DNA from 2 places in the Paraburkholderia unamae genome. Region 2 is predicted to be linked to the other one. Evidence: predicted binding sites of a transcription regulator. Region 2 holds the regulator's gene; the other holds the start of a gene.
What was found. Region 2 encodes HrcA, which represses chaperone genes, less so after heat shock. Its sites were predicted from a motif close to TTAGCACTCNNNNNNNNNGAGTGCTAA; they were not measured.

Region 1 (7,190 bases), 270 kb from region 2:
GTGATGAAGGACATCAACGACAAGCTCAACATGGGCGTGTTGTCGGGCGTGGTCGCCGGCGTCGTTGCGGGCATGCTGTACAACCGCTTCAAGGACATCAAGCTGCCCGAGTTCCTTGCGTTCTTCGGCGGCAAACGATTCGTGCCCATTGTCACCGGGCTCGCGTGCCTCGTGCTGGGCATCGTGTTCGGCTATGTGTGGGGACCGGTGCAGGGCGTGATCGACACGGCCGGTCACTGGCTCACCACGGCGGGCGCGATCGGCACGTTCGTGTACGGCTTGCTCAACCGCTTGCTGCTCGTCACGGGGCTGCATCACATCCTCAACTCGCTCGTGTGGTTCGTGTTCGGCTCGTTCACGCCGGCGGCCGGCGGCGCGGCGGTGACGGGCGACCTGCACCGCTTCTTCGCGGGCGACCCCACGGCGGGCAGCTTCATGGCGGGCTTTTTCCCGGTGATGATGTTCGGTCTGCCGGCCGCGTGTCTCGCAATGCTGCACGAGGCGCCGAAGGAAAAGCGCGCGATGGTGGCGGGCCTGCTGATGTCGATGGCGCTCACCTCGTTCCTCACGGGCGTGACCGAGCCGATCGAATTCACGTTCATGTTCCTTGCACCCGTGCTCTACGCGATCCACGCGGTGCTCACGGGGTTGTCGCTCGCAATCTGCTCGCTGCTCGGCATCAAGCTCGGCTTCACGTTCTCGGCGGGCGCGATCGACTATGTGCTGAACTATGGGCTCTCCACGCACGGCTGGTATGCGATTCCGCTGGGCGTGGCCTATGCGGTCGTGTACTACGCGCTGTTCCGCTTTTTCATCCGCCGCTTCAACCTGCCCACGCCGGGCCGTGAAGCATCGGCGGGCGACACGGCCATTGCTTCGTCGATGTCGGGTGTCGCCGCTGCGGCCACGTCGCTCACGCGCGCGGCTCGCTATATCGACGCACTTGGCGGCGCGGCCAACCTGAAGGTGGTCGATGCCTGCACGACGCGTTTGCGTCTCTCGGTGGCCGATCCCGCGCATGTCTCGGAACCGGCATTGAAGGCGATCGGCGCGCGCGGCGTGCTCAAGCGCGGCGGTGAAAGCGTGCAGGTCATCATCGGACCGGAAGCGGACATCATCGCCGATGAAATCCGCAGCGAAATCGCGCGGGGTGGTGCGGGCGCGGCGAAGGCACCGGCGGCGCAGCCCGCGGCTCAGGCAACGCAAGCGACTGCGAGTGCGCCTGCAATCACGAGTGCGCCTTCGGCGCAGGGCCCGCTCGATCCGAATCCGTCGCGCTGGCTGGCGGTGTTCGGCGGCGCGGCGAACATCGTCTCGCTCGACGCGGTGGCGGCCACGCGCCTGCGCGTGATCGTGCGCGACCCGGCGGCGGTTGAGCGTGCGAAGCTGGGCGCGCTCGACGTGGCCTGGGTATCGACGGATACGCTGCACATCGTGGTGGGCGAAGCGGCGGCGCGTTACGCGCGCGAACTGGCGCTCCAGACTGCCTGATCGATTCGCGCACGCGAATGAAAAAACGCCGTGGTGTAGCGCCACGGCGTTTTTGCTTTTGGGGCCGCTAAAAACGCGTCGTACGCCTCAATAAAGCGTGTGCTCATTCTCCTTGATCGTGCTGGCGGTGATTTTGCCGCGCATCACGCGATAGACCCAGGCGGTGTAGCCGAGCACGATCGGCAGGAAGATGATGACGGCCACGAGCATGATTTCGAGTGTGGTCTGGCTCGAAGTCGCGTCCCAGACCGTGAGGCTCGAACGCGGGTCGAGCGACGAGGGCATGATGAACGGGAACATTGAGAAGCCCGCCGTGAGGATCACGCCGACGATCTGGAGCGATGTGCACACGAACGTGAGCCGCTCGAAGCGCGAGAGCGCGAGCCCAAATGCGAGCGCGCCGCCAAGCAGGCCCGCGATCGGCGCGAGCGCCGTCAACGGATAGAGCCCGTAGTTCGAAAGCCAGAGGCCCGGTCCCGCTTCGACGGTCTTCAGCAGCGGATTGGCCACGCCGTCGAATGGCGCGGGCGAAGTGATCGTATAGCCGCTGATGAGCGTCGCCACGAGCGCGCCCGCCACGACGAACAGGACAACGGTCAGGCCCGAGAAGATCCGGATCGCCTTCGCGGCGCGCATGGCGACGACGCCGTCGGACTTCATCTTCACGAACGCCGCGCCGTGCGCGGTGAGCATGCAAAGGCTCACGAGTCCGCAGATCAGTGCGAAGGGATTGAGGAGTCCGAAGAAGCTGCCGTGATACGTCACGCGCAGATCCGTGTCGTAGACGAATGGCACGCCTTGCAGCAGGTTGCCGAACGCCACGCCGAACACGAGCGCCGGCACGAAGCCGCCGATGAAGAGGCCGCAGTCCCAGCCCTGGCGCCATCTCACGTCCACGCGCTTGCCCCGGTAGTCGAAGCCCACGGGCCGGAAGAACAGTGAGAAGAGCACGAGCAGCATCGCGAAGTAGAAGCCGGAGAACGAGGCCGCGTAGGCGAGCGGCCAGGCGGCGAACATGGCTCCGCCCGCCGTGATGAACCAGACCTGGTTGCCTTCCCACGTCGCGCCAACCGTGTTGATGACGATTCGGCGTTCCTCATCGGTCTTGCCGATGAAGGGCAGCAGCACCGCCGCGCCCATGTCGAAGCCGTCGGTGAGCGCGAAGCCGATCAGCAGCACGCCGATCAGCGCCCACCAGATCAGCTTGAGAGTTGCATAGTCCATGGCGTGAGTCCTCTATGGCGCTCAAGCGACGCTGCCGCCGCGTGTCACCGCCGCGGCCGGAGCCTGCTCGTGGAAGTAGCGTCCCGTGTGCAGCGACGAAGGGCCGAGGCGCGCGTACTTGAACATCAGCGTGATCTCGATGATGAAGAGCAGCGTGTAGAAGATCACGAAGCCCGCGATGCTCAGGATCACGTCGCCGGGCGCAAGGCTCGACGCCGAAAGGCGCGTGGGCAGCACTTCGGCGATGGTCCACGGCTGGCGGCCCAGTTCCGCGACGACCCAGCCGAACTCGGCGGCGAGCCAGGGCAGCGGAATCGCCACCAGGGCCCAGCGCAGGAACCAGCGGCGGTTGTCCTTGAGCAGCGAGCGCTGCGCGCAGAACCCGAAGGCGAGCACGAAGGTCACGAGAAAGAGAAGGCCGAGGCCCACCATCACGCGAAACGACCAGAACACGGGCGCAACCGGCGGGATCGCCGTTCGCGACGCGGCCCTGACCTGCGCGGAAGTCGCGTCGACCACGTTCGGCGTGAACCGCTTCAAGAGCAGCCCGTAGCCGAGGTCGGCCTTGTGCGCTTCGAACACGTCGCGCGTCTGGGTGTCGTCGGTGCCTTCTTTCATCTTTTGCAGCGCGGCGTAGGCCAGCATGCCGTTGCGGATGCGCACTTCGGCGCGGCCCATCAGGTCCTTCAGGCCGATGACGGGCGTGTCGATCGAGCGCGTGGCGATGATGCCCATGAGCCAGGGAATGCGGATCGCGTAGTCGGTGCGTTCCTCTTTCTGGTTGGGCAGGCCGAACAGCGTGAAGGGCGCGGGCGCGGGCGCGGTGTCCCATTCGGCCTCGATGGCGGCGAGCTTGACCTGCTGCACCTCGCCGTCGGTGTAGCCCGATTCGTCGCCGAGGATCAGCACGCATAGCGTGGAGGCGAGGCCAAAGCCCGCGGCGATGGCGAACGAGCGCAGCGCGAACTCCACGTCGCGGCGGCGCAGCAGGTACCACGACGAGATGCCGAGCACGAACATCGAGGCCGTCACGTAGCCGGCCGAAACCGTGTGCACGAACTTCACCTGTGCGACGGGATTGAAGATCACCTCGAACAGGCTGGTGAGCTCCATGCGCATGGTCTCGTAGTTGAACGCCGCGCCCACGGGGTTCTGCATCCAGCCGTTGGCGATGAGAATCCACAGCGCCGAGAGGTTCGAGCCGAGCGCGACGAGAAACGTGGTGAACAGGTGCGCGCCTTTCGACAGGCGATTCCAGCCGAAGAAGAACAGGCCGACGAAGGTCGATTCGAGGAAGAAGGCCGCGAGCCCCTCCACGGCGAGCGGCACGCCGAAGATATCGCCCACGTAGTGCGAGTAGTAGGACCAGTTGGTGCCGAACTGGAACTCCATGGTGAGGCCGGTGGTGACGCCCATCGCGAAGTTGATGGCGAAGAGCTTGCCCCAGAACAGCGTCATGTCCTTGTAGATCACCTTGCCGGTCATCACGTAGACGGACTCCATGATGACGAGCAGCCACGACAGGCCAAGCGTGAGCGGCACGAACAGGAAGTGGTAAAGCGCGGTGATGGCGAACTGAAGCCGCGAAAGATCCACTGTTTCAATCGTGGGCATGGCGCTCTCCTTGCGGATTTCCTCGTTGCGTTCCTTGTTGCGATGGCGACGCCGGCGGCGCGGCCGTGGGCGGCATGGGCACGGAGAGAATGGCCTGCGCCACGGCGGCAGGCGCCATGCGCATATCTTCGGCCTGCGGGTGATTGAAGAACGCGTATTTGAGCGCGAGCAGCAGCACGAGCTTGATGGCGAGGACGAGGACGATGTCGCGCGCGAACGTGGGGCCGCGGGTCCACTGGACGATCCGCGCGCGCAGCGGGAGCGCCGCGCGGGGGCGTTGACCGGATGCAGAGATCATGACGACGGTTGCCCTTGAGCGCGTTGTCAGGCCAGACCGCCGCGCGGCCTGGGGCTCATCACCTCGAAATCATCTTAGGGTGGAATCAGCGCGGCCGGTGCGAAGGTGTGCAGCGGGCTGACGGGCGCGAGGGCGCGCAGGGGCGTAAGCAGTGTGCAGGAGCGTGCAAAAGAAAAAGCCCCGTTCGCGGGAACGGGGCTTTCGGTACGGCTTCCGGGCTGACGCTTACGCGTAGTCGGCAAGCGCGGTGCGCATCTTCTTCATGGCGCTCGCCTCGATCTGGCGAATGCGCTCGGCCGACACGCCGAACTCGTCGGCCAGCTCGTGCAGGGTCGAACCGCCCGAGCCGTCGTCGGCGACGTTCAGCCAGCGCGCCTCGATGATGCGGCGGCTGCGTGCGTCGAGCGCTTCCAGCGCGCTCGCGATGCCGTCGGACTGAAGGCGGTCGCGCGAACGGGCGGCCAGCACGGCGCTCGGCTCGCTATGCGAGTCGGCGAGCCAGGCGATCGGGGCGTACGACTCCTCGCCGTCTTCCGTCTGGCCTTCGAGCGCGATGTCGGCGCCCGAGAGACGCGTTTCCATCTCCACGACTTCTTCGCGCTTCACGTTCAGTTCCTGCGCGAGGCCGTCGATCTCCTCCGGCGTGAACGATTGCAGGCCCTGCTTGTGGCTGCGCAGGTTGAAGAACAACTTGCGCTGCGCCTTGGTCGTGGCGACCTTCACCATGCGCCAGTTGCGCAGGATGTACTCGTGAATTTCAGCCTTGATCCAGTGCATCGCGTACGACACGAGGCGCACGTTCTGCTCGGGGTCGAAGCGCTTCACAGCCTTCATCAGGCCGATGTTGCCTTCCTGGATCAGATCGGCATGCGGCAAGCCGTAGCCGAGGTAATTGCGCGCGATCGACACCACGAGGCGCAGGTGCGACAGCACCAGACGGCGCGCGCCCTCGAGGTTGTTTTGCTCGCGAAACTCAGTCGCGAACTGGCGCTCTTCTTGCGGCGTCAACATCGGGATCCGGTTCACGGCCTGGATGTAGGCGTCGATGTTGCCCAACTGACCGGGCAGCAGGGAAGCGTTCGCGAGCGCCAGTGAACCCCCGGCCTTGGCCGACGACGGGCTCAGCGTATTCGGAAGGGTCATGGTCATTGCGTTGCTCACGTAGCGAACTCCTTAGGAATCTTGCAAAAGTCAGACTGCGACTCCACGGTGGATGTTAGCACTCTGAATCACCGAGTGCTAATACTTGGAGTCTGTAGGGGCTTCAAGGTTCCTTGATTCCTATCGAAATGGTTGTATCGATAGATTACACCAAAATCGCGGCGGGCAAGTGGGACGGGGCTTGCGGCCCGGCGCGGGTCCGCGCATGGGGCGGGCCGAAGGAACACTCTAGATCGGGACAGCAGTCCGGCGCGAGCGCGCGGAGAAATAAGGGTTGGAATCAACGACCTTGGTGGGCGGCGTTGCGCCCGGACTTTGCCACGGAATCTGACTAATAGACATCGGACAAAGCCGAAAGTGCTGCGCTGCGACAATGGAGCGCGGCCGGCAAGGGTGGGCCGGTTCGGCGGGTGGCGTACGCCTCACATATGGGGATGTCACTTTTGATCGCAAGTATCCACGCGTCAAATCCTGGTATAAATTTCAGCCAGGCGCATGCAGAAAATCTTCGGCGTGGGTCTGCGTGGAGCGCGCGGACCGGCGCGCAAGGGGCTCGAGCGATGGCGGCAAAAGTAATCGATGCGATTCGCGGTCTGGAGCGCGAGCGCTTTCGCGCGATGGTGGACGGCGACGGCACGTCGCTGGACCAGTTGCTCGCCGATAACGCGACGTTCATCCATACGAACGGCAAACGCGAGACCAAGCAACAGTTCATCGACGCGATCACGGCGGGCCGCCGACGCTACCGGCAAATCGAGATCCAGTCGCAGGACGTGCTGCCCGTGGGCAACGAAGCCTGTGTGATCTCCGGGCGCGTGCTGATCGAGATGGAAGCGAACAACGGCGCACTGCTCTTTCCGATTGCCTACACGGCGATCCAGACGCAAGAGGGTGGTCACTGGCGTCTGCTCGCGTGGCAAGCGACACGTTGCGCGATCGAGTGATGACCGGTCAGTCCACTCGCTGAAGCGCCGGTTAGGCGTTTCAGGCGCACGCCGGCGGCCCGTTTTGCCGCCAGCGCTCAACGGCGCTGCATCTGTCCTGCTGAACTGCAAACTTTCTCCGGCTGCCTCAGGCCGCCGCGCGTCGATCTACCTGTGGCCAGGCCGCGCGATTCACCGCGCTCACGATAGCGGCGATGCTTGCATGGGCTGCGTCGTCGGCCACGCCCACGCCGTGGCGCACTGACTGGCCGCCCACGCGCGTCCCGACGAACACGACGGTGCCGCCCTGTGCTGTGCGCGCGGTCTCGAACGACGTGATTTCGATGCTTTCACCGGCCACCTGGGCAATCGCCGCGGCAACGGCCCCGGCGTGGGCTTCGTCCACGCTCGCCGCCGCCGGCACGGCCACGTCGCGGCCTTCCCAGCGCACGCGGCCCGCGCCGATATGCGCCGCCGGT
Region 2 (7,190 bases):
CGCGTCGGGCCGCATGAGCAACTGGTGCGCGTGCTGGCCGTGGATGTCCACCAGCATCTCGCCCAGTTCGCGCAATTGCGCGAGCGTGGCCGGCGTGCCGTTGATGAAGGCGCGCGAGCGGCCGCCGCTGTCCACCACGCGGCGCATCATGACGGAGGGCTCGCTGTCGCCTGCGTCGACATTCGCGAGCGCCTGCTCGTCGAGCCAGCGCGCGACGTGCGCCGGCGCGTCGAATTCGGCGGTGATGTCGGCGCGGCTTTCGCCCGTGCGCACGACGGACGCATCGGCGCGCGCGCCGAGCGTAAGCGCGAGGGCGTCGATCAGGATCGACTTGCCCGCGCCCGTTTCGCCGGAGAACACGGTGAAGCCAAGGTCGAACTCAAGGTCGAGCGCGGCGACGATCACGAAGTCGCGAATCGAGAGATGGCGAAGCATGGGCGTGTGGTGGGGCTCGGTAGGGCTCGGGTTCAGTCTTCCGGGTCGTTCTGCAACGAGGGGTGCTCGTTCCAGTGCAGCTTCTTGCGCAGCGTACGGTAGTAGCTGTAGCCCACGGGGTGCAGGAAGGGCACGGTGTGGCGCGAGCGGCGCACCTCGATCACGTCGTTCAGTTCGAGCGCCGTGAACGACTGCATGTCGAAGTTCACGTTGACGTCGCGGCCCGCCACGATCTGGATGCTCACCTTGCAGTCGTCCGGCAGCACGATGGGGCGGTTCGAAAGCGCATGCGGGGCAATCGGCACGAGCACGATGCCTTGCAACTGCGGATGCAGGATCGGCCCCTGCGACGAGAGCGCGTAAGCGGTCGAGCCCGTGGGCGTCGCGACGATCAGGCCGTCCGAGCGCTGGTTGTACATGAAGCGGCCGTCCACGTTCACGCGCAGCTCCGCCATGCCGGAAAAGCCGCTGCGGTTCACGACCACGTCATTGAAGGCGAGCGCGTGATAGATCGGGTCGCCGTCGCGCGTGATGCGCGATTCGAGCAGCGAGCGCTCCTCGCGCTCGAACGAGCCCGCGAGCAGTTGCGGCACGACCTCCTGCATTTCGGAAAACGCGATGTCGGTGATGAAGCCGAGACGCCCGTGGTTGATGCCGATGAGCGGCGTGCGGTAGGGCGCGAGCTGGCGGCCGATGCCGAGCATCGTGCCGTCGCCGCCGAGCACCACGGCTACGTCCGCGCGCGCGCCGATCTCTGCGGGCTGAAGCGCGGGATAGCCCTGCGCGCCGATTTCCTCCGCGGTCTGCGCTTCGAACACGACCTCGAAGCCGCGCTTCGCAATGGTCTGGGCGAGCGCCGACAGCGGCTCGGCGATGCCTGGCGTATTGCTGCGCCCGACTAGCGCAACCGTCTTGAACTGGCTCTGGATCTTATGGATCTGCATGCCGGCATTACACCATAGTCAGGTCGCGAAAAGAACCTGGCGCGGGCCCCGGACGCCCCGCCGGGCCTTGCATGCCGCGCCTTCCAGCCCGAAGCCGGTGACACGGCGATGACAAAACGCGAGCGCGAGGCGCGCCGGCCGGGGGCGCGGGCAGCAAGCCGCGCGCCGTGCCGGGCGGCTTGCCCGAAGGCCGCGCCACGCGGCGTACTCGCCGTGAACCCGCCATTAGGCTAAAATTTTCAGTCATGCTAGATCCCCGCGCACAAACCCTCCTCAAAACGCTGATCGAGCGCTACATCGCCGAAGGTCAGCCGGTCGGCTCGCGCACGTTGTCGCGCTATTCCGGCCTGGAGCTGAGCCCGGCGACCATTCGCAACGTGATGTCGGACCTCGAGGAACTGGGGCTCGTGTCCAGCCCGCACACCTCGGCCGGGCGCGTGCCCACGCCGCGCGGCTACCGCCTGTTCGTCGACACCATGCTCACCGTCGAGCCAGGTTCCGAGGACGACGCGGTCACGCGCGCGGTGAAAACCACGCTGCGCCCCGGCGAGCCGCAGAAGGTGGTGGCGGCGGCGGCCAGCGTGCTGTCGAACCTCTCGCAGTTCGCGGGCGTGGTGCTCACGCCGCGGCGCAGCCACGTGTTCAAGCAGATCGAGTTCATGCGCCTGTCCGACAAGCGCATCCTGCTCATCATCGTGACGCCCGAAGGCGACGTGCAGAACCGCATCATGGCGACGCAGCGCGACTTCACGCCTTCCGAGCTGATCGAAGCCTCCAATTACATCAACGCGCATTTTGCCGGCCTTTCGTTCGACGAGGTGCGCCGCCGCTTGCGCGAGGAAATCGACGCGCTGCGCGGCGACATGACGACACTCATGCACGCGGCCGTGACCGCGAGCACCGAGGAGCCCGAAAGCGGCGACACCGTGCTCATCTCTGGCGAGCGCAACCTGCTCGAAGTGGCCGATCTTTCGTCGGACATGGCGCGCCTGCGCAAGCTGTTCGACGTGTTCGACCAGAAAACCAGCCTCCTGCAACTGCTCGACGTTTCGAGTCACGCGCAGGGCGTGCAGATTTTCATCGGCGGCGAGTCGAACCTCGTGCCGATCGAGGAAATGAGCGTGGTGACGGCGCCCTACGAGGTGAACGGCAAGATCGTGGGTACGCTCGGCGTGATCGGGCCGACCCGCATGGCCTACAACCGCGTGATTCCGATCGTGGACATCACCGCGCGCCTGCTTTCGCTCACGCTCAGCCAGAACTGAGCGCCGGGCCGGGGCCACCCCCGCCTTTCCTGAGATCGTCGCCGAAAGCCGCGTTGCGCGCCATTAGCCGAACGGCCAACGTGCGGCGAGCCCGCAAACGGCGGCGCGGCGCCACCCGGTTGGCCTGCCAGGGGCGCCCGCTATAATGCTTGTTTCATGCAACCGTTGCCGCGCGAAAAGCGTGGCGCCACTGACTCGCCTATGCGTTTCGACCTGGAGCGGCCTTCGCAGTCCGCCGCGGCGCATCGCGTCGCCGTGCTGCTCATCAATCTGGGCACGCCGGACGCGCCCACGCCGCGCGCCGTGCGCCGCTATCTCGCGCAGTTCCTCTCCGATCCGCGCGTGGTCGAGATTCCGGCGCCCATCTGGCAGATCATCCTGCGCGCGCTGATCCTGCCGCTGCGCGGCCGCTCGTCGGCGAAAAAGTACGCGGCGGTGTGGACGCCCGAGGGCTCGCCGCTGCGCGTGCACACGCAAAAGCAGACCGACGGCCTGCGCCATCTGCTACAGATCAACGACTACACGGTGCTCGTCGACTACGCGATGCGCTACGGCACGCCCGACATCCCGGCGATGCTCAACCAGCTCAAGCTGGCGGGCGCGGAACGCATCCTGCTCATGCCGATGTACCCGCAATATTCGGCGTCGACCACGGCCACGGCGTTCGACGCGGCGTTCGTCGCGCTGCGGCGCATGCGCAACCAGCCGGAAATCCGCACGGTGCGCGGCTATCACGACCATCCGGCCTATATCGCGGCGCTCGCGGCCCAGGTGCACCAGTACTGGCACGCACACGGCAAGCCCGATTTCGCCGCGGGCGATCGCCTCGTGCTGAGCTTTCACGGCGTGCCGAGCCGTACGCTCGACCTCGGCGACCCGTATCACGACCAGTGCCAGCAGACCGCCGCGCTGCTCACGCACGCGCTGGAACTGACGCCGGTGGAGTGCCGGGTCACGTTCCAGTCGCGTTTCGGGCGCGCGCAGTGGCTCCAGCCGTACACGGCGCCGACGCTGCGCGAGCTGGGCGCGGGCGGCGTGCGGCGCGCCGACGTGTTTTGCCCCGGTTTCACGGCCGACTGCCTCGAAACCATCGAGGAAATCGGCATGGAGGTGCGCGACGAATTCCTGCATGGCGGCGGCAAGGAATTCCACCGCATTCCGTGCCTGAACGCCTCGCCCGCATGGATTTCGGCGCTGGGCGAGATCGTTGCGCAGCACTTGCAGGGCTGGCCCGTGCAGGCCGCGGCGAGCGCCGGCGCGGTGGCCTGAGTGGTCACCTCGGCGGCTCATCCGGAAAGCATCTGATGAACTACAAGATCTCGACTGAACCTGGCGCGCGGTTGCGCATCGACAAGTGGCTCTGGGCGGCGCGCTTCTTCAAGACGCGCTCGCTCGCCTCGGACGCCGTGAACAAGGGCCACGTGCGCATTCGCGGCGACGCCGTGAAGGCGTCGAAGGACGTGCGCGTGGGCGACCTCGTGGAATTCGAGATCGATCACGTGGTGTGGGAAGTGGAAGTGCTGGGCATTTGCGACGTGCGCGGCCCCGCCAGCGTCGCGCAAACGCTTTATGCGGAAACCGCGGCCGGGCGCGAGCGGCGCACGGCCGAACAGGAGCGGCGGCGGCTCTTTCGGGAGCCGGCCGCCGTGTTGCAGGGCAGGCCGACCAAGCGCGACCGCCGCACTATCGACAAACTTTCGCGTGAGGGTTGAACAGCGCTTCCATCGTGGCGTGCACGCCACCGTACTCCGTCGTGTTTTCGTTCACGGCGCCTGACATGCAGATGGTCGTGGTTCCGGCGATGAGTACCAGCGCGACCACCGATATGGCAAAGGTCAGTTTCACGGTACTCCCCCTTGGGATTGCTGCAAAACGGCCAGTTTCGAGGCCCGGTTAGCGAGTTTGTTGGCTAAAAATTTGCTAATCCCAGGCCCATTCGGTACGGTGCCGCACTCAGGGTAAACACGTCATGAGCAGCACCTGTTCCTGAGTGTAGGTCAGGGTTGGCCCGTACTCAATTTCATTTTTGCGGCACTGCGGTAATGGTTGTAACGGGCAGTTTCGGCGTCTTGATCCCTGTATAAAAAAACGCCGGAAGGCCTTGAAACAAGCGATCCGGCACCCACGTGCTGTCCCGATGTATGAAGCATCTGTCGCGCTGGCGCAACAGCCGGCGGCGCGGCGGAAAGGGCGGCGGCAACGCGCCCGATGCTTTGTTCCCTTTTTTACTATTCAACGACGTTCAGCGACATGGAAAACACGCAAGAGAACCCGACGAGCCAGAACCCCACGCCCGCGGACGAGGCGTCGCAAGCCCAGGCGCAGGCCGGCCAGCCACAGGCGGCCGAAGCTGCCGAGCAGGCAACGCAAGGCGGCGTGGACCAGAACGCTGCCGCGCTGGCGGAAGCCCAGGCGAAGATCGCCGAATTGCAGGACGCCTTCGTCCGCGCCAAGGCCGAGACGGAAAACGTCCGCCGCCGCGCGCAGGAAGACGTCACCAAGGCGCACAAGTTCGCCATCGAAAGCTTCGCCGAGCATCTGCTGCCGGTGATGGACAGCCTCGAAGCCGCGCTCGCGCACAACTCCGACGACCTGGCCAAGGTCAACGAAGGCGTCGAGCTCACGCTCAGGCAACTCACCGGCGCGCTCGAGAAGGGCAAGGTCCTCGCGATCAACCCGGTGGGCGAGAAGTTCGACCCGCACCGTCACCAGGCCATTTCGATGGTGCCGTCCGAGCAGGAAGCCAACACCGTCGTCAACGTGCTGCAAAAGGGCTATGTGATCGCCGACCGCGTGCTGCGTCCGGCGCTCGTGACCGTTTCGGCACCGAAGTAAGCGGAAAGAAAGGCAATCGGCGGCCTGGGCGACAAAACGGGGCGCCGATTGAAAAAAATGATGGAACGCATAGCCTGAACCCCTTGAAAACGCCGTCTCGGCACTTATTTGGGCAGCAGTTCCGAATTTTTGTGGACGCTAGCCGCGCTAAACGAAGCACGCGGCGTTGAGCGTGAAGTTTTAAAGCAGCGCGAAAGCGGCGTCCGCACAGCGATCAAAATTGGAGATTTGAGAAAAATGGGCAAAATCATTGGTATTGACCTCGGCACCACCAACTCGTGCGTGGCGCTGATGGAAGGCAATCAGGTCAAGGTGATCGAGAATTCCGAAGGCGCCCGTACGACGCCGTCGATCATCGCCTACATGGACGACAACGAAGTGCTGGTCGGCGCGCCGGCCAAGCGCCAGTCGGTCACCAACCCGAAGAACACGCTGTACGCGGTCAAGCGCCTGATCGGCCGCCGCTTCGACGAGAAGGAAGTGCAGAAGGACATCGGCCTGATGCCCTACAAGATCGTCAAGCACGACAACGGCGACGCCTGGGTCGAAGCGCATGGCTCGAAGCTCGCGCCGTCGCAGGTGTCGGCCGAAGTGCTGCGCAAGATGAAGAAGACCGCTGAAGACTACCTCGGCGAGCCGGTCACCGAAGCCGTGATCACGGTTCCCGCGTACTTCAACGACAGCCAGCGTCAGGCTACCAAGGACGCTGGCCGCATCGCCGGTCTGGAAGTCAAGCGCATCATCAACGAGCCGACGGCAGCCGCGCTCGCCTTCGGTCTGGACAAGGCCGAAAAGGGCGACCGCAAGATCGCCGTGTTCGACCTGGGCGGCGGCACGTTCGACATCTCGATCATCGAAATCGCGGACGTTGACGGCGAAATGCAGTTCGAAGTGCTCTCGACCAACGGCGACACGTTCCTCGGCGGCGAAGACTTCGACCAGCGCATCATCGATTACATCATCGGCGAGTTCAAGAAGGAGCAGGGCGTCGACCTCTCGAAGGACGTGCTCGCGCTGCAACGCCTGAAGGAAGCCGCTGAAAAGGCCAAGATCGAACTCTCGTCGGGCCAGCAGACCGAAATCAACCTGCCGTACATCACGGCGGACGCATCGGGTCCGAAGCACTTGAACCTGAAGATCACGCGCGCCAAGCTGGAAGCGCTGGTCGAAGAACTGATCGAGCGCACCATCGAGCCGTGCCGCGTGGCGATCAAGGACGCAGGCGTGAAGGTCAGCGACATCGACGACGTGATTCTCGTCGGCGGCCAGACGCGCATGCCGAAGGTGCAGGAGAAGGTCAAGGAGTTCTTCGGCAAGGACCCGCGTCGTGACGTGAACCCGGACGAAGCCGTGGCCGTTGGCGCCGCGATTCAAGGTCAGGTTCTGTCGGGCGACCGTAAGGACGTGCTGCTCCTCGACGTCACCCCGCTCTCGCTCGGTATCGAGACGCTCGGCGGCGTGATGACGAAGATGATCAACAAGAACACCACGATCCCGACCAAGCACGCACAGGTCTACTCGACGGCGGACGACAGCCAGTCGGCCGTGACGATCAAGGTGTTCCAGGGCGAACGCGAAATGGCGGCGGGCAACAAGCTGCTGGGCGAGTTCAACCTCGAAGGCATTCCGCCCGCACCGCGCGGCGTGCCGCAGATCGAAGTGAGCTTCGACATCGACGCGAACGGCATTCTGCACGTCGGCGCGAAGGACA

Region 1: rpoH (RNA polymerase sigma factor RpoH) is a predicted target of HrcA. The motif match lies at 5,844-5,870, and genes of this name have one in related genera.

The regions. Positions count from the first base shown of each region.
Region 1 covers NZ_QEOB01000001.1:598,887-606,076, forward strand. Annotated here, with positions in the region: gene nagE (N-acetylglucosamine-specific PTS transporter subunit IIBC) at 1-1,491, shown strand, start outside; gene cydB (cytochrome d ubiquinol oxidase subunit II) at 1,579-2,715, opposite strand; gene C7402_RS02715 (cytochrome ubiquinol oxidase subunit I) at 2,737-4,329, opposite strand; gene cydP (cytochrome oxidase putative small subunit CydP) at 4,316-4,627, opposite strand; gene rpoH (RNA polymerase sigma factor RpoH) at 4,853-5,788, opposite strand; gene C7402_RS02730 (nuclear transport factor 2 family protein) at 6,349-6,732, shown strand; gene leuA (2-isopropylmalate synthase) at 6,860-7,190, opposite strand, start outside.
Region 2 covers NZ_QEOB01000001.1:872,177-879,366, forward strand. Annotated here, with positions in the region: gene recN (DNA repair protein RecN) at 1-435, opposite strand, end outside; gene C7402_RS03840 (NAD kinase) at 468-1,379, opposite strand; gene hrcA (heat-inducible transcriptional repressor HrcA) at 1,625-2,644, shown strand; gene hemH (ferrochelatase) at 2,846-3,913, shown strand; gene C7402_RS03855 (RNA-binding S4 domain-containing protein) at 3,949-4,356, shown strand; gene grpE (nucleotide exchange factor GrpE) at 4,895-5,479, shown strand; gene dnaK (molecular chaperone DnaK) at 5,717-7,190, shown strand, end outside.